Regions from separate parts of the Caloramator sp. E03 genome, predicted to be linked through region 4. Evidence: riboswitches for the same ligand, from Rfam matches in the RefSeq annotation. Region 4 holds a riboswitch; each other region holds the start of a gene.
The links. Region 4 has a riboswitch for thiamine pyrophosphate ahead of thiD (bifunctional hydroxymethylpyrimidine kinase/phosphomethylpyrimidine kinase). Riboswitches for the same ligand answer to the same signal wherever they lie in the genome.

Region 1: another riboswitch for thiamine pyrophosphate. It lies ahead of thiC (phosphomethylpyrimidine synthase ThiC); the one in region 4 lies ahead of thiD (bifunctional hydroxymethylpyrimidine kinase/phosphomethylpyrimidine kinase).
Region 2: another riboswitch for thiamine pyrophosphate. It lies ahead of thiT (energy-coupled thiamine transporter ThiT); the one in region 4 lies ahead of thiD (bifunctional hydroxymethylpyrimidine kinase/phosphomethylpyrimidine kinase).
Region 3: another riboswitch for thiamine pyrophosphate. It lies ahead of thiD (bifunctional hydroxymethylpyrimidine kinase/phosphomethylpyrimidine kinase); the one in region 4 lies ahead of thiD (bifunctional hydroxymethylpyrimidine kinase/phosphomethylpyrimidine kinase).

The regions. Positions count from the first base shown of each region.
Region 1 is NZ_CP040093.1:1,255,868-1,260,041, reverse strand. Features, by position in the region: gene FDN13_RS06265 (transposase) at 1-627, shown strand, start outside; gene thiC (phosphomethylpyrimidine synthase ThiC) at 681-1,931, opposite strand; TPP riboswitch at 2,130-2,243, opposite strand; gene helD (RNA polymerase recycling motor HelD) at 2,648-4,174, shown strand, end outside.
Region 2 is NZ_CP040093.1:2,845,726-2,849,899, forward strand. Features, by position in the region: gene FDN13_RS13510 (TRM11 family SAM-dependent methyltransferase) at 5-919, shown strand; gene thiT (energy-coupled thiamine transporter ThiT) at 1,016-1,651, opposite strand; TPP riboswitch at 1,683-1,784, opposite strand; gene FDN13_RS13520 (Cof-type HAD-IIB family hydrolase) at 1,930-2,757, shown strand; gene splB (spore photoproduct lyase) at 2,833-3,852, opposite strand; gene FDN13_RS13530 (radical SAM protein) at 4,077-4,174, shown strand, end outside.
Region 3 is NZ_CP040093.1:1,040,799-1,044,972, reverse strand. Features, by position in the region: gene FDN13_RS05360 (FeoB-associated Cys-rich membrane protein) at 1-26, opposite strand, end outside; gene feoB (ferrous iron transport protein B) at 40-1,803, opposite strand; gene FDN13_RS05350 (FeoA family protein) at 1,805-2,029, opposite strand; TPP riboswitch at 2,223-2,334, shown strand; partial or broken gene thiD (bifunctional hydroxymethylpyrimidine kinase/phosphomethylpyrimidine kinase) at 2,391-3,215, shown strand; gene cytX (putative hydroxymethylpyrimidine transporter CytX) at 3,208-4,174, shown strand, end outside.
Region 4 is NZ_CP040093.1:1,485,196-1,489,369, forward strand. Features, by position in the region: gene FDN13_RS07355 (DegT/DnrJ/EryC1/StrS family aminotransferase) at 1-212, opposite strand, end outside; gene FDN13_RS07360 (DegT/DnrJ/EryC1/StrS family aminotransferase) at 233-1,354, opposite strand; gene FDN13_RS07365 (ferritin family protein) at 1,611-2,057, shown strand; TPP riboswitch at 2,111-2,208, shown strand; gene thiD (bifunctional hydroxymethylpyrimidine kinase/phosphomethylpyrimidine kinase) at 2,281-3,087, shown strand; gene thiM (hydroxyethylthiazole kinase) at 3,190-3,990, shown strand; gene thiE (thiamine phosphate synthase) at 3,981-4,174, shown strand, end outside.

The DNA.
Region 1 (4,174 bases), 230 kb from region 4:
AGTGTTGTGGCAAAATTCATAAATAGAGAACTTCAGCGAACTGGACATGTTTATGAAAGCAGATATGGATGTGAAGTTGTAGATAATGATCCATATCTTATATGGCTTCTGCGATATGTGCATAGAAATCCTGTAAGGGCAGGAATTTGTGAAAAAGTAACAGATTACAGATGGAGTAGCAATATTTTTTATCAGCGCAATATAAATAGTTTTGTTGACATAAACTTTATATTAAATATTTTGTCTTCAAATAGGTTTGAAGCTATAAAAAAATATTTAAACCTCATGGATATATCAGGGTGTGACAATGATAAAATAAAGGATTTTGATTTTATAAAGTCAGCTTTTAGATTAGATGATGTCAATAAGAATACAAATTCTAATAAGGTTGATGATTTTCAAAGATTAACCTTAAATGATATTTTTAATTCAATTAATATTCCTGAAGATATAAGAGAACTTATTTTAAAGGGAAGCAGGGGAAAATCACTAATTCCATATAAAATAGAATTTATTAAGCTAGCACTTTATAATAAATATTCCCTATATGAAATAGGGAATTTTCTAAATACTTCTGCAGATGCTTTAAGGAAATTTCGCAACTATCATAAAATCAATGTTGAATAATAAAAAGTTTTCTCCATTCTCCGGTGCCTGGCACCAATTTAAAAGGCACCAATTTATTTTACATTTTTGACAGGGCAAAGTTTTCCGCACATAGTGCAGTATTTATTATCATCCTTTTTGTATTCTCTCATTTTCTTTTCATCTATGCCCCATTTGAACATTTCTTCCCAATCCATGTTTTTCCTTGCAGTACTCATTTTATAATCTCTTTCAAGAGGTTTTTTAAACCCTTTTGCAATATTTGCAGAATGAGCAGCAAGTTTAAATGCTATTATTCCTTCTTTAACATCATTAATGCTTGGAAGGCGAAGGTGCTCTGCAGGAGTTAAATAGCAAAGGAAATCAGCTCCGTTTAACGCTGCAATTAATGCTCCCATTGCACCTGATATGTGGTCATATCCTGCTCCTATATCAGTTGTTAAAGGTCCTAAAACATAGAAAGGAGCATCTTTGCAGAGTTTCTTTTCAAGAACCATATTTGCTGCAATTTCATTTGCCCTCATGTGCCCAGGGCCTTCTATCATTACCTGTACTCCCTCATCCCATGCCCTTTTGGTGAGTTCTCCTAAGTTTATTAGCTCTTCGATTTGAAGGGCATCAGTAGAATCGAAAACACATCCAGGTCTTAGGGAGTCCCCAAGGCTTAGAGTAACATCATGTTTTTTACATATTTTTAATATTTCATCATAGTATTCATAAAAAGGATTCTCCCTATCGTTTTTCATCATCCAGTTATATATCATCCCTCCGCCGCGGGATACAATCTTCATAATCCTATTATTATTCTTAAACCTTTCAATTGCTTTTCTGTTTATTCCTGCATGAAGGGTAAAAAAGTCAACGCCCTCTTCTGCCTGCATTTCAATAAGCTCAAGTATTTGCTTTACATCAACCTTTGTAAAATCATCATGTAAAATTGCAGTATCATACACAGGAACTGTACCTACTATAAAATCATAATTTTTTAAAAGCATTTTTCTAAACTCTTTTGAATTCTTCCCACTTGAAAGATCCATAACCGATTCAACATTAAATTCCCTGCAGAGCTCAAGCTTTTTTATTTCTTCATCAAAGTTTCCACATTCGCTTGAAACACCTATATTTACATTTATCTTAACAAGGCATCCTTTACCTATTGCATAGTATTTTTCACGTTTTCTGTTTTTGTTTGCTGGAATAACTATTTTTCCATTTGAAATATTATCTAAAAACTCATCTTTATTTATTTCTTCATGCAAAAATGCCTTTCCCATCTCCTGAGTAAATATTTTTTCTTTTGCATATTCAAGCTGTGTTTTATTCATATTATAAACCTCCATTATCTTTTATTTCTATTTTAAAGTTATTTTAATTGTTTTGTGGCATCCTCTCCTTTTTATTTAACATAATCAGCGATACAAGTGGTGACTTCGTAGAGTTGGGGGTAGTTCACAAAATAATACACTATCCATTGCAGGATAGTGTTAAATAAAAAAGCACTACCCAGCTAAAATAGAGTAGTGCAAATAATCCCCACACTTTCCTACGCTGGCATTAACCAGATCAGGTTCAAAGGGTCAAAGGTTTTATAGGACCTTACTCTCAGATGGCCTTTTCCATCTCCCCCAGTGATTATATTAACTTTTAATTTAATTATAACCAGATTTATAATTTGCTGTCAAACGGATTTTACTTCAATTGATTTTTACTTTACGTTTTTTATTTAAAGACTTACTTATTAAAGAAGCCTTTTTATAGCATCGTAAAACCTTATCAAATTATCCGATATTATATATTATTTTTCCTTGATTTAATATTAATTTTATTTACAACATAACATATCCCTGCTGGCTCTAATATTTTTGCACCGCGTTTATAGCCTTGTCAAAACCCATATTAGTTTTTTGCGGTGCTTACCTATGCTTAATATCAATAATAACTTTTCTCCATTCTCCGGTACCTGGCACCTATATATTTACACTCCTTAAATTTTAGGCTATAATCAATAAGTTCGCCTAAAATTTTTTAGGGAGGTTTTATTATGTCATCGAAAGATCATCCTGATTATAATGAAGAATTAAACAGGCTTGAATTTACTTTAGGGTATGTTGAAAAAAGTCTTGAAAATGCAATAAAAGAGAAAGACAGACTTGATGTCGAAGTTTCAAAAAGCAAAAAAGGGCTACATGGTGATAGCAGCCAAGGATATATAGATTTAATGATAAATACTATGTTTCATGATAGGATACAGATAAAACTTAAAAATTTGATAGCGGCAAGAAAAAAGCCTTATTTTGCAAGAATTGATTTTAAAGAAGAGGGAGCTAGTGAAAAAGAAAAAATTTATATTGGGAAGATGTCTTTAATGAGGGAGGAAGATCAAAAACTCATTATAGTAGACTGGCGTGCTCCTATTTCAAATCTTTATTATGAAGAGAGAATTGGAGATGCATCCTATAGTTGTCCTGAGGGTAGAATAAAAGGAAAGCTATCTTTAAAAAGACAGTTTTCTATTGAAGATGGGAAACTAAATAATATATTTGATATAGATATTACTACAAACGATGAGTTTTTACAATCATATCTGGGAGCTAATGCAGATAATAGGTTAAAGGACATTGTATCTACAATACAAGTTGAACAAAACAAAGTTATAAGGGCAGATATGTGGAAACCCATTATAGTACAAGGAGCTGCTGGAAGTGGGAAAACTACTATAGCACTTCATAGAATTGCTTATCTTATATATACATTTGAAAAATCTTTTTACCCTGAAAACTTTATGATTCTTGCACCTACGAGATTTTTCCTAAACTATATATCTGAAGTTCTTCCAGAGCTTGGAGTTGATAAGGTAAAACAGACTACATTTTTGGATTTTGCAGTTGAGATGATAGGCTCAAAATTAAAAATACAAGATGAAAATGAAAAGCTTATAAGGTTTGTTAACAATAATAATACTTATGAAGAGATAAAATTAAATAATTTTATTAGAAAAGAATCTGAGTTTAAAGCATCAATTGAATTTAAAAATGTAATCGACAGGTTAATAATGAAAATTGAAAAGGAATTCTTACCAAAAGCAGATTTTAAAGTTGGGAATTATGTTATATATAAATATGAAGAGATACAAAGCCTTTTCTTAAATGAATATAAAAATATTGCGATGCATAAAAGGATACTTGAGATAAAAAAACACTTATCAAATAGGCTGAAAAAGAAGAAAGAAGCAATAAAGGCATCTTTCCAATTAGAGTGTGACAGGAAAGTTGCAGCAGTTAAGCTTGAAATGGAAGATGGTGAGGATAGAAGAAAAATTCTCTCTGAAATAATTGATTCCAAGAATGATGCTATATCAAAGCTTGAGAGTATATGCAAAAAAGCTGTTAATGATTATGTTAAGTCAATACAAAGGATTGAGCCTTTAAAATATTATAAAGATTTTTTCGAGAATCAAGAGCTTTATTTTAGTCTTATTGAAAATTGCTTGGATAGTGATACAGCAGAGTTTGTAAGAGAATATACAATAAATATTTTAAAATCTGGATTTGTTGAAGTTGAAGACCTT
Region 2 (4,174 bases), 1.4 Mb from region 4:
CCCAATGTATTTTTATATAATAAATTATAATTTTAATGAAGAACAGCTGTGTAAATTAGAGATGAAATATTTATTCGACTTAATTCCAAAAAGAAAGTATTTTTTAAGTGAAAAGTATGTTGATGTAAATAGAAGCCCATTTATAAAAGCATCTTTACAAATAATTGCAAAAGCTCAGTCAATTGAGAAGTTAATTAGTATTATCATTGAAAAAAAGATTTCATATAAAAATTTTAAGATTAAATATATAAATATTGAAGGAAAGATGGATTTTGAATTAAAGCATAAGATAGAAGATGCTATTGGGAATGCTATCTTTGGAGATGCTAAAATACATGATCCTGATATAATACTTGGGATAATATATTATGAAGATTACTGGATTCTTGGGGAATATAATAAAAATGAAGGTATTTGGGATATCCATAATAAAAAACCCTGCTATTATTGTAATGCGCTTCCAACAAGGATTTCGAGGGCCGTTGTTAATATAGCCGTTGGTAATGATATGACATTAAAACTTGTTGATCCATGCTGTGGCATAGGAACTGTTGTAATTGAAGCATTGTCAATGGGATTAAATATTGAAGGATATGATATAAACCCAAAGGTAATTGAAGGTGCAAGACGAAATTTAAGATATTTTGGGTATGATGATGTGCTTGAAGTATCAGATATTAAGGATATACGAAAACAATATGATGTTTCAATAATAGATATTCCTTATGGAGTTTTATCAATTACATCAGAGCTTGAACAAATATCAATATTAAAAAATGCAAGGCGAATTTCAAGTAAAATGGTTTTGATAAGTTTAAATCAAATGGATAGAGAAATAAAAGATTCAGGTTTTACTGTAATTGATAGATGTGAAATAATAAAAAGAGACTTTAAACGATATGTAACTGTTTGTATATAACTACCAAAAGAAACACCCATAAATCTGATAATAAAAATATACTTGTTATAGATTTATGGGTGTTATATTAACTTTTTTATTACTTCTTCTATTTAATTATAACATTTGCGATCTTATTTTTATTACAGCATTTTTAAATTGAGGTATTAATGATATAACAAAGCATATTCCAACTTCCGTTCCGACTATAGTTCCATTTACTATAAGAGAATATATTATTGGGTTCATGCCTTCAGGTGCATAATTTGCAAAGAAAAATACTCCTGATAAAAAATGGAAAAATATTCTTCCAAATCCTCCTGCAATAACCCCTATGCTAAAGTTGCTTTTAAAGTATCCAGCAAGTCCAAGGGCACCAAATGCTAAAGGATAATCTAAAAGAACCTGAACCCAATGAACTATGAAAGGATCTTGGATAAGCTGAAGTATTCCATAAACCATTCCTGCAAGTATCCCTTCCGCTGGACCATAAATATAGGCAAATAGCATTAAAGGAATCATGCTTCCAGGGGTTATTGAACCTCCTTGAGGCCAATGATAAAACCTTATATAGGATAATACAAATGATGCAGCAATACATAAACTTGCATGAGTTAATTTCTTTGTTGAAAATGTACTTTTATTAAGGGATTTTTTAATTAAAAAAGATGCTGCAATTAAGGCAATAATAAATGCCCAGGACTGAATTTTTATACTTGAAAAGTCTTTAAAGATGTTTGTAATTAATGACATAAAAAATCCTCCTTTTACACCGTAAAACAGGAGGAGAACTATAATGCTTCCCTTCGCTGGAATTACCCAGTTCAGGTTCAGAGGGTCGAAGGAGTGACCTTCCTCTCAGCTTAACGCTCCCCTAGCATACGGCGAATCTATTTATATTTTATACTAATTATAATATAAAAAATTCAAGTAAAAATCAATAAAATAAAACAAAAATTTGTATAAAACAAAATATCTATGTTATTATATTCTTGGCATATTTTATTAATTAATGCTTGGAGGATGATTAAATGGTTGTGAAATATAAAATGATAGCACTCGATATGGATGGTACTTTATTAAATGATAAAAAAGAAGTTTCACAGGAAAACAAGATAGCTATAAAAAAAGCCTCTGAATTAGGAGTTAAAATAGTCGTTTGTACTGGTAGAATATTCACATCAGCAAGATTTTATGCTTCTCTTATTGGAACAGCGGCACCAATTGTTGCATCAAATGGTGCATATATAAGGGAGAAGGATGAAAATAGAATAATATATAAAAAAGCTATTAATAAAGAAATCCTACCTAAACTTATTAGTGTTATAGAGAGCTTTGGGCTTACACTTCATCTGTATACTAATCAAAGGATATATACTAAAGAATTAGTAAACCTTGCACTTAACTATGTGAGATGGAATGAAGTAGTTTCAGAAGGTGAAAAGGTTGAAGTAAAGGTAGTTAAAGACTTTGAAGATGTTATAAACAGTGAAGAAATATTAAAAGTAGCTTTGGTTTGTGATGATATTGAGCTTTTAAACAAGTTGAGAAGTAAAATTAGTAAAGAATTTGATGTTTCAATTGTATCTTCCAATTTAAATAATATTGAAATTATGGCACAGGGCATATCGAAAGGGAATGCCGTTAAGATACTTGCTGATTACTTTGGCTATAAACGTGAAGAAGTAATATGTGTAGGCGACAGCGAGAATGATATTAGTATGATAGAGTATGCTGGTTTAGGTGTTGCAATGGGAAACGGAATTGACTATGTGAAAAGTATTGCAGATTATATTACAGATACAAATGAGAGAGATGGAGTTGCAAAGGTTATAAATAAATTTATATTAAATGAATAATAAAAATAGGGGGCCAAATAACTATTGGCCTCCTTTTATATAAAAAATTTAAAATAAAGGTAAATAATTCGATTTTTATGTAAAATATTCAATGTTAGAATTAGGAAAATATTTATATATCATATTAGTTATACCAGATTTAAGTTTTTCGGATATATCCTTTGGATAGATGTATTTATAAATTCCATAGGGTCCCCATTTCTTTATTCTATTTTCTTCTTCCATATTAAGTTTAGTATTAGGAAACCTTTGAAGTATAACATTTTTAGCTTTTGCAGTGAATCTATATTGTATAAGTTCAAAACTTAAAGGAGACAAATCAGTATTTGGTATCTTATCTTTAAGTGTTTTAAAGAGCTTATCATATTCTTCTTCCCAATTTTCGTAATACATTATAGGGGCAATTATAAAGCCTAAAGGGTAACCCGCATTGTATATTAAAGAGGAGGCTTTTATTCTATCTTCTATAGTATCAGTATTATGTTCAAAATTTTTAATAATAAACTTTGAGTTTATGCTAAATCGTATTTTTGTATGATTGTTATGATTAATATTCAGAAGGTTATCTATATTGGAATATTTTGTTACAAGCCTTAATCTTCCAAATTCTTTACTTGAAAAGAACTCTATAGTTTTTTTTACAGAACCAGTAATATGTTCAACAGCTATTGGATCGCTTGCACTTGCAATTTCAAAGGTTGTTATTTTCGGTTTTGCCATATTAATATACTTATCTACGTTTTCAAGAATTTCATCTATATTTACATATATCCTTATAAAAGGTTTAAAACTTTGATTTGTTTGAAGATAGCAGTATTCACAGCTTCCAGGGCAACCTGTAACAAGTGAGAATTGATAATCTGCAGAAGGTTTGCAACATTCAAGTTTCATGCTTTTCTTAATACCAATGACAAGGCTTCGTTTACTAAAAGCATAGAATTCGTTTGGGGATTTTTTTACTTCATCAAGTCTATTAAAACTTTTTAATTTATTTATTGGTATTCCAAAAGCTTCAAATTCTCTTATTAATTTTTTGCCAAGTTCATAATTTTCAGCTCCTGGTTCTATAAATACATAGTTTGGTAGAAACTTCATTTTAACACCTCACTTTATAACTTCCTAAATATATAATTTGTTTTAAATAAAAAATTATGTTAAAGTTTTATTTTGAACTGTCGAATAATGACATGACTGGTCGGTATAAAATATTTGAATTTATTTATTTTAGTAGTAAAATAAATATATATAAATAGTAATAAATACCATATAAACAATAATATTAATATAATAGTAAAAATTAATATAAAGGAGGTATGTATATGAATCTTGCAAAGACCCGTATAGGAGAAATAGCTTTAAAAGAAGCCGTCAAATATATGCTAAAGGATCCGGAAAATAATATACCAAAGCTCATAAA
Region 3 (4,174 bases), 440 kb from region 4:
ATTATTGTTATTATTCTTTCAATCATAAAAACACCTTCTTTAAAATAATATTTTTCCAAAGTTATATACTATAAATGAGGCTATCCATGCTAAAATTAACTGATAAAATACTGAAAAAACTGCCATCTTGCTTCCGTATTCCTTTTTCATGGTTGCTATGACTGACACGCATGGTGTGTATAAAAGAACAAATATTAAAAAGCTATAGGCTGAAAGTGGAGTAAAGGATCCTTTTAATACATTAGATAAATCTCCTCCATATATTACTCCCATTGTACCAATTACAACTTCTTTTGCCATAAGGCCTGTTAAAAGGGATACAGAATTTTGCCATTTACCAAATCCAAGAGGTATAAATATTGGGTTTATAAATTTTCCAATTGATGCTAAAAAGCTTGAATTCATTTCAGTCATTCCATTGAAATTAAAGTTTGATAGGAACCATACTAATATTGAAATTGAAAATATTATTGTTCCTGCCTTTTTTAAAAATCCTTTACCTTTGTCCCAGGTATGAATTAAAAGGTTTCTTATATCAGGCATTTTATATTCAGGAAGCTCTATTATAAAAGGCTCTTCGTCTTTTTTAAATATTGTATTCTTGAAAATAATTCCAATAACAAATGCAAGAACTATTCCTATGATATATAGCGAAAATACTACTGCAGTTTGATTGTTTGGGAAAAATACTGAAGCAAATAGTGCGTAAACAGGAAGCCTTGCGTTACAAGACATAAGAGGTACTAATAATGCAGTGAGTTTTCTGTCCTTTTCACTTTCTAAGGTTCTTGAGGACATTATTCCAGGTACGCTGCAACCAAATCCAACTATCAAAGGTATAAATGCTTTACCAGAAAGACCCATTTTCCTCATAAGTTTATCCATTATTAATGCCGCTCTTGCCATATATCCACAGTCCTCTAAAAAAGATATACCAAGAAATAGTGAAAGTATAACAGGAAGGAATACTACAACAGAACCGACTCCTCCAACTATTCCATCTATTATTAGAGATTTAAAATAAGGGCTACTGCTTTTTAATAGGTTTTCAATGAATGGGACAAGATAATCGTTTAGAAATAAATCTAAAAGATCTGCAAGAGGTTGGCCTACCCAGCTGAAAGTTAATTTAAATATTAAGTACAGAAATCCTAAAAATATTGGGTAAGCTAAAAATTTATTAAGTATTATTTTATCAATTTTTTCTGAGATTGTTTTTGTATTGTTCCTATTAAAAGATATTGATTTTTTAAGTATTGAATCTATATAGTCATAAATCTCCTTTTCTGATGAAAAATGATAATCATTATCATCTATGCTTTTTAAAAAATTACCGCTCATAAGCAGTACCTTAAGATTATCAATTCCTATTTTCTTTGATGCTATAATTGGAACTATAGTACAATTGATTTCTTTTGCTAATAAATCAAAGTTTATTTTAATGCCTTTATTTTCTGCGGCATCTAACATATTTAATACAAGTATTATTGGTTTTTTAAATTGTTTAAGCTGCATTGTAAGATATAGGTTTCTACTTAAATTTGATGCATCAACTATGTTTATAATCACATCAACCTTTTCTTTTAAAAGAAACTCCTTAGATATTTTCTCTTCATTAGAGAAGGTATCCATTGCATAGATTCCAGGCAAATCCACTATTTTTATTGAGTTTTCCATGTAACCTTCTTTTTTTTCAACGGTAACTCCTGGCCAGTTACCAACATATTGATTTGAACCCGTTAGAAGGTTAAAAAGAGTTGTTTTTCCCACATTTGGGTTACCAATAAGTGCAGCCGTTATCATATTACGCCTCCTTTACGTATATATTCTTTGCATCCTTCTTTCTTATTGCAAGATCAAAGCCTCTTAGATTAATTATTATCGGATCACCAAGAGGAGCATAATTTTTAACATAAACTTCGGTACCATAAGTTGCACCAAGAGCAAGAAGTCTTTTTACAAGCAATTCATTTCCTTTTATATCACATATATATACCTTCTTCAAAGGTTCTAAATCACATATACACATACACATCACCTCGTAATGAAATTCATTCTCAATTACATAATAACATAAATCATTCTTATTTTCAACGGAAGTTTTTTAATTAAATATTGATGCAAATTACAATATTATATTCTATAATTTTAAAAAAGTATAATTATAAATTTTTTTGCAAAATATAATTGGTTGTGTTATGATTAATTTATAAAAATTAATAAGCAAAACACGGGGGAGCTGGATAGGCCGGCTGAGAGTAAGAACCATAATTCTTTGACCCTATGAACCTGAACTGGATAATTCCAGCGTAGGAAGATGTTTGTAAATTTTTGATTTAAACACAAATCCTATGGGTTTGTGTTTTTTTGTATTAAGAAGGAGGAAAAATATGAAAAAGGCATTAACAATTGCAGGATCAGACAGCTGTGGTGGTGCAGGAATACAGGCAGATTTAAAAACATTCAGTGCAAATGGAGTATAAGGAATGAGCGTGATTACAGCAGTAACAGCACAAAATACACAGGGCGTTTTTGCAGTGCAGGATATTGATGAGGAAATTATTAAAGCCCAGATTGATGCAATTTTTACTGATATTAAGGTTGATGTGGTTAAAATAGGCATGGTTTCAAAGATTTCAACGATTGAAGCAATAAGTGAAAAGATAAGTCAGTATAATCCTGAGAATGTTGTTTTAGATCCGGTTATGATTTCAAAAAGCGGGTACTCTCTTTTAAAACCTGAGTCAAAAACTGCACTTATAAATAGGCTTATTCCCCTATCATCAATTATTACTCCAAATATTCCTGAAGCTGAAGAAATACTTAATGAAGTAAAGAATGAAAATATAAAAATCGAGACAGTAAGTGAAATGGAAGAAGCTGCAAAAGAAATATATAAACTTGGATGCAAAAGTGTTCTTTTAAAGGGAGGGCATATTAAAGGAGAAGCGGTTGATGTTTTATTTGATGGTGAAAATATTGTTCATTACAGCACAGAGAGAATTAATACAAAAAATACACATGGAACAGGTTGTACATTATCATCTGCAATAACGGCTAATTTAGCCCTTGGATTTGAAATTAAAGATGCTGTAAAAAGAGCAAAGGAATACATAACAACAGCTATAAAACATTCCCTTGATATAGGGCATGGAGTTGGACCCACTAATCATTTTTATTCATTATATAAAGCAGGAGGAATTTTAAATGACTAAAGATAACGAAAAGCTTGGCTTTTGGACATTTTTACTTTTATGGTTTGGAGCGGCAGTTTCAATTGCTGAAATATTAACTGGAGGTTTGATTGCACCTCTTGGCTTTAAAACCGGTGTTATTGTAATTTTAGCTGGGCATTTGATTGGAACCTTTGTGCTTGTTTTGGGAGGAGTAATTGGAACAAGAGAAAAGGTTCCAGCAATAACTTCAACAAATATATCCTTTGGGAAATACGGAGTATATTTATTCTCAATTTTAAACGTTCTTCAGCTTATAGGCTGGACAGCGGTTATGATAAAATCTGCAGCAGATTCAATAAACCTTATAGCAAAGAGTTTATGGAGTTTTGACAATGTTTTGTTAAGCATTGTTTTAGTTGGAGTACTTGTTGCACTTTGGATTTGGTATGGGAAGGATGGTATGAAAAAGCTGAACAGTATTGCTGTATTTTTGCTCTTTGTACTGACGATTGTTTTAGGTACTGTAATATTTAAAGATAAAACTTTGTTTGATAGAGCAGGAAGCGGCAGCATATCTGTTGGCGGGGCTCTTGAACTTAATGTAATTATGCCTCTGTCTTGGCTTCCTCTTATTGCAGACTATACAAGATTTGCAAAGAGTGAAAAAGAAGGAGCTTTAGGAAGCTTTTTAGGATACTTTTTAGGAAGTTCATGGATGTATATTATTGGACTTGGTGCAGCTATAGTTTCAAACAACCCAGACCCTTCAGCTATGATGCTTGCTGCAAATCTTGGAATAACTGCACTTGGCATAGTTGTGCTTTCAACAGTTACAACTACTTTTCTTGATGTTTACTCAGCTGGGGTTTCCTTTTTAAATATAATGCCAAAACAAAGTGAAAAAAATATAGGAATACTAATGACGGTAATTGGAACTGTAATCGCTGCAGTTTTTCCAATTGAAAACTATGAAAGCTTTTTATATGCAATAGGTTCAG
Region 4 (4,174 bases):
ATATTGAAAACCTTTAATATAAGTTCAAGACCTGCTGTTGCACTATTTAGAGCTACTGCATGTTTTGTACCACAATAACTTGCAAGGTTATTTTCAAATTCATAAGTCTTAGGCCCTGTTGTTATCCATCCTGATTTTAAGACTTCAACAACTGCATCTATTTCCTCTTGAGTTATATCAGGAGGCGAGAAAGGTATCTTTTTATTTTCCATTAAAATCATCCTTCCTAATCTTATTTTCTATAGAAATTCTTTATAGTTTCGCATACATATAAAACTTCATCCTCTGTTATCTCTGGGTATATCGGAAGAGCAATAATGCTTTGAGAGATTTTCTCTGAAACTGGGAAATCACCCTTTTTATATCCAAGGTGCTCAAAACTCCTTTGAAGATGAAGAGGCATAGGATAATATATGCTATAACCTACTTCCTTTTCTTTAAGATAATTTGCTAAATTATCCCTATCTTCAGCTAATATATTAAATACATAATATACTCCCTTTTGCTCATACTTAATCTTAGGAAGCCTTATATATGAGCAATCCTTTAAATTTTCCATATAAATATTTGCAACTTTATTTCTTTTTTCGATTGCATCATCTATATATTTTAGTTTAACGCTAAGTATAGCTGCCTGAAGAGTATCAAGCCTTGAATTATAGCCTATGTAATCATAGTGATATTTTTTAGATGCCCCATGAACCCTATAGCTTTTTGCAAGTTTTGCAAGGCTCTCATCATTAGTAATAATCATTCCCCCATCACCATATCCTCCAAGGGTTTTGGTTGGGAAAAATGAAAATATACCAAAGTCCCCTATTGTTCCTGCATGCCTATATGTATTACCATTGCCCTTCCATCTCATTCCAAAGGCCTCTGCAGCATCCTCAAGTACTCTAAGGTTATACTTTTTAGCAATTTCCATTATTCTATCCATATTTGCCATCTGATCAAATAGATGTATAGGAAGTATACCAACAGTATTATTATTTATTTTTTCCTCTATCATATCTGTATTAATCTCAAAGGTATCCTCATCAATATCAACAAATACAACTTTACCACGATTTCTTAATACACAAGAAGCTGAAGCTAAAAATGTAAAGGGTGATGTTATAACTTCTTTTCCATCTTTAAAACCTAAAATATCCGCAGCAATGGTTAGAGCATCAGTTCCAGATGCAACACCTATTGCATACTCTGCCCCTGTATAATCTTTTATTTCCTCTTCAAATTCTAAAACCTTACCTCCAAGTATAAAATCACCTTTGGAAACTACTGACTGTATTGCATCATTAAATTCACTTTTTCTATTATTATATTCCCTAACCGATGTATAAAAAGGAACCTTCATCTATATATCCTCCTTAATAATTATTATACTGTTAATTATACTACTTTTTTTATTTGTTTTTCAGTTTTAACACAATATTCTTAAATCATTAATAATTATTTTATAAATATATCTTCATACAACATGATCTTCCATATACATTACATCATCTTTATTTTAAAACTTAATTTTTAATTTAATTTTTTATCTGATTTTAAACAAAAAATCCTTCAATGCATATTATAATATTGTATCTTAAATTAATAGGAGGTTAAAAATGAACATTTCCCCTCTCCCTGGAATGCTTTGTAATTATGATTTATTTCAAAAATCCCTTATGCTTATTAAGGAAGCTGTTCAGGACGAAAGAAAAGATGAACTTTTTTACGATTATTTAATAAGCGTTGCTCCAAACCAAGAAGCAAAACAGATTATCGAATCTATAAGAAACGATGAAAGAAGGCATAATCAAATATTTAGAGCAATTTATAAAAACTTTACTGGTCAGGACATTCAATCAGTTGATGAGCCTTTCGAAAAACCATCCTCTTATCTTGATGGTCTTAAAATGGCCCTAAAGGGCGAACTATCTGCTGTTGTTAAGTACAGACAGATTAAAGAAGGCCTTCCTCTTGGGTGTTATCAAGATCAGGTATTTAATATTATAACCGATGAACTTAGACACAGCTCATTTTATAATTATCTTATAACTTTTGCAAAATAATATGTTCTCTTTTTAAATTTTATATTTTATAATGTTAATAGAATTGAATATTAAGCAATTACTAGGGGAGCATTTGCTGAGAAGGCTGCAAAGCCTGACCCTTTGAACCTGTTTGGGTAATGCCTGCGTAGGGAAGTAATTGCATCTATTGATATATTTAAGTATATAAAAGATGCAATTATTTGCATCTTTTTTTGTTATTTAAAAATAAAGGAGGAATATTATGAAAAACGTATTAACAATTGCAGGATCTGATTCCTGTGGAGGAGCTGGAATTCAAGCTGACATCAAAACCTTTAGTACTCTTGGTACTTATGCCATGAGCGTTATAACTGCTGTAACTGCTCAGAATACAAAGGGAGTTTTGAGTGTTGTCGAACTTGATACTGAAATTATAAAAAAGCAAATCGACTGCCTCTTTGAAGATATCGAAATTCATGCATTAAAAATAGGTATGGTATCGAGTATAGATATTATCGAAACAATAGCTAATCGTATTAAATATTATAAATTTAAAAATGTTGTATTAGATCCAGTTATGGTATCTAAAAGTGGTTATCACCTTCTAAGAGATGAATCAAAGGATGCACTTATTAAAAACCTTTTTCCACTATCACTTATTGTAACACCAAACCTTTTCGAAGCTGAAGTTATTACTGGAGATAAAATAGAAACCATTGATCAAATGGAAAATGCAGCAAGAAAGATATATAACCTTGGTGCCAAAAACGTAGTTGTAAAAGGCGGTCATTTAACTGGTGATGCAATAGATGTATTCTTTGACGGAAAGGATTTTATACACATCAAAGGAAAGAGAATTAATACTAAAAATACCCATGGTACAGGATGTACATTTTCATCTGCAATTGCCGCATATATCGCAAATAGCTACTGCGTATATGATGCTGTAAAAAATGCAAAGGAATACATAAACGGCGCAATAGAAAATTCCATAGAACTCGGACATGGAGTTGGTCCTGTTAATCATTTTTATAGTTTATATAAAAAGGCAGGAATAACAAATAAATAGATATAATAGTTTTACCACTGCCTTATATGCTTATATGTTTATTACAACATTTATATATAATGCTAAGCCTATATATAAATTTTAAGTTGGGAGGAAATAAAAATGTTAAAATCAATTGCTAATGTTTTAAAAAAAGTTCGTGAAAATACCCCTCTTGTTCAATGCATAACAAATTACGTTACAATCAATGATTGTGCAAATATTCTCCTTTGTTTTGGTGCTTCTCCTGCAATGTGTGAATCTAAGTATGAAGTCGAAGAATTTGTAAATCTCATCTCTGCACTTTATATAAATCTTGGAACATTAACCGCGGAGCAGGAAGAAGCATCTATAATTGCAGTAAAAAAAGCAAAAGAATTAAATAAACCTGTTGTACTTGATCCTGTTGCCTGTGGAGCAATAAGCAGAAAAATGGATATAGCAAGGAAACTTCTCCAATATGGAAATATTTCTGTAATAAAAGGGAACATAGGAGAAATAAAATCCCTTGCAGGGTTCTCTGGAAAAGTAAGAGGAGTTGATTCAATAGACGATGGCGAAGATGCAATAGAAGCCTGTATATCTCTTGCAAATCAGTATAATACTGTTGTTGCAGCTACAGGTAAAAGGGATATTATAACAGATGGAAAAAGGACATGTCTTATTTACAACGGCACACCAATATTAACATTAATCACTGGAGCAGGCTGCATGGTTGGTGCCTTAACTGCTGCCACTTCTATATGTAATGATAGGTTTACATCAACAGCAGCTTCAATACTTGCTATGAACCTTGCGGGAGAAATGACACAAAATTCAATGGAAAAAGTTTTGCCTGGAACATTTAAAGTAAAACTATTTGACTTTATATATAACCTTACTGAAGATGATATATTGAATGGAGGTAAAATAGAATGCCTATAGATTATTCTCTTTACCTTGTAACCGATAGAAAAATATTAAATGGGAAGGATATCTTTAAAGCCGTTGAAGAAGCTATAAAAGGAGGAGTTACTATAGTTCAGCTCCGCGAAAAAGATATATCAAGCCTTGAATTTTATAATATAGCAATTAAAATGAAAAAGCTTACAAGTTATTATAATATTCC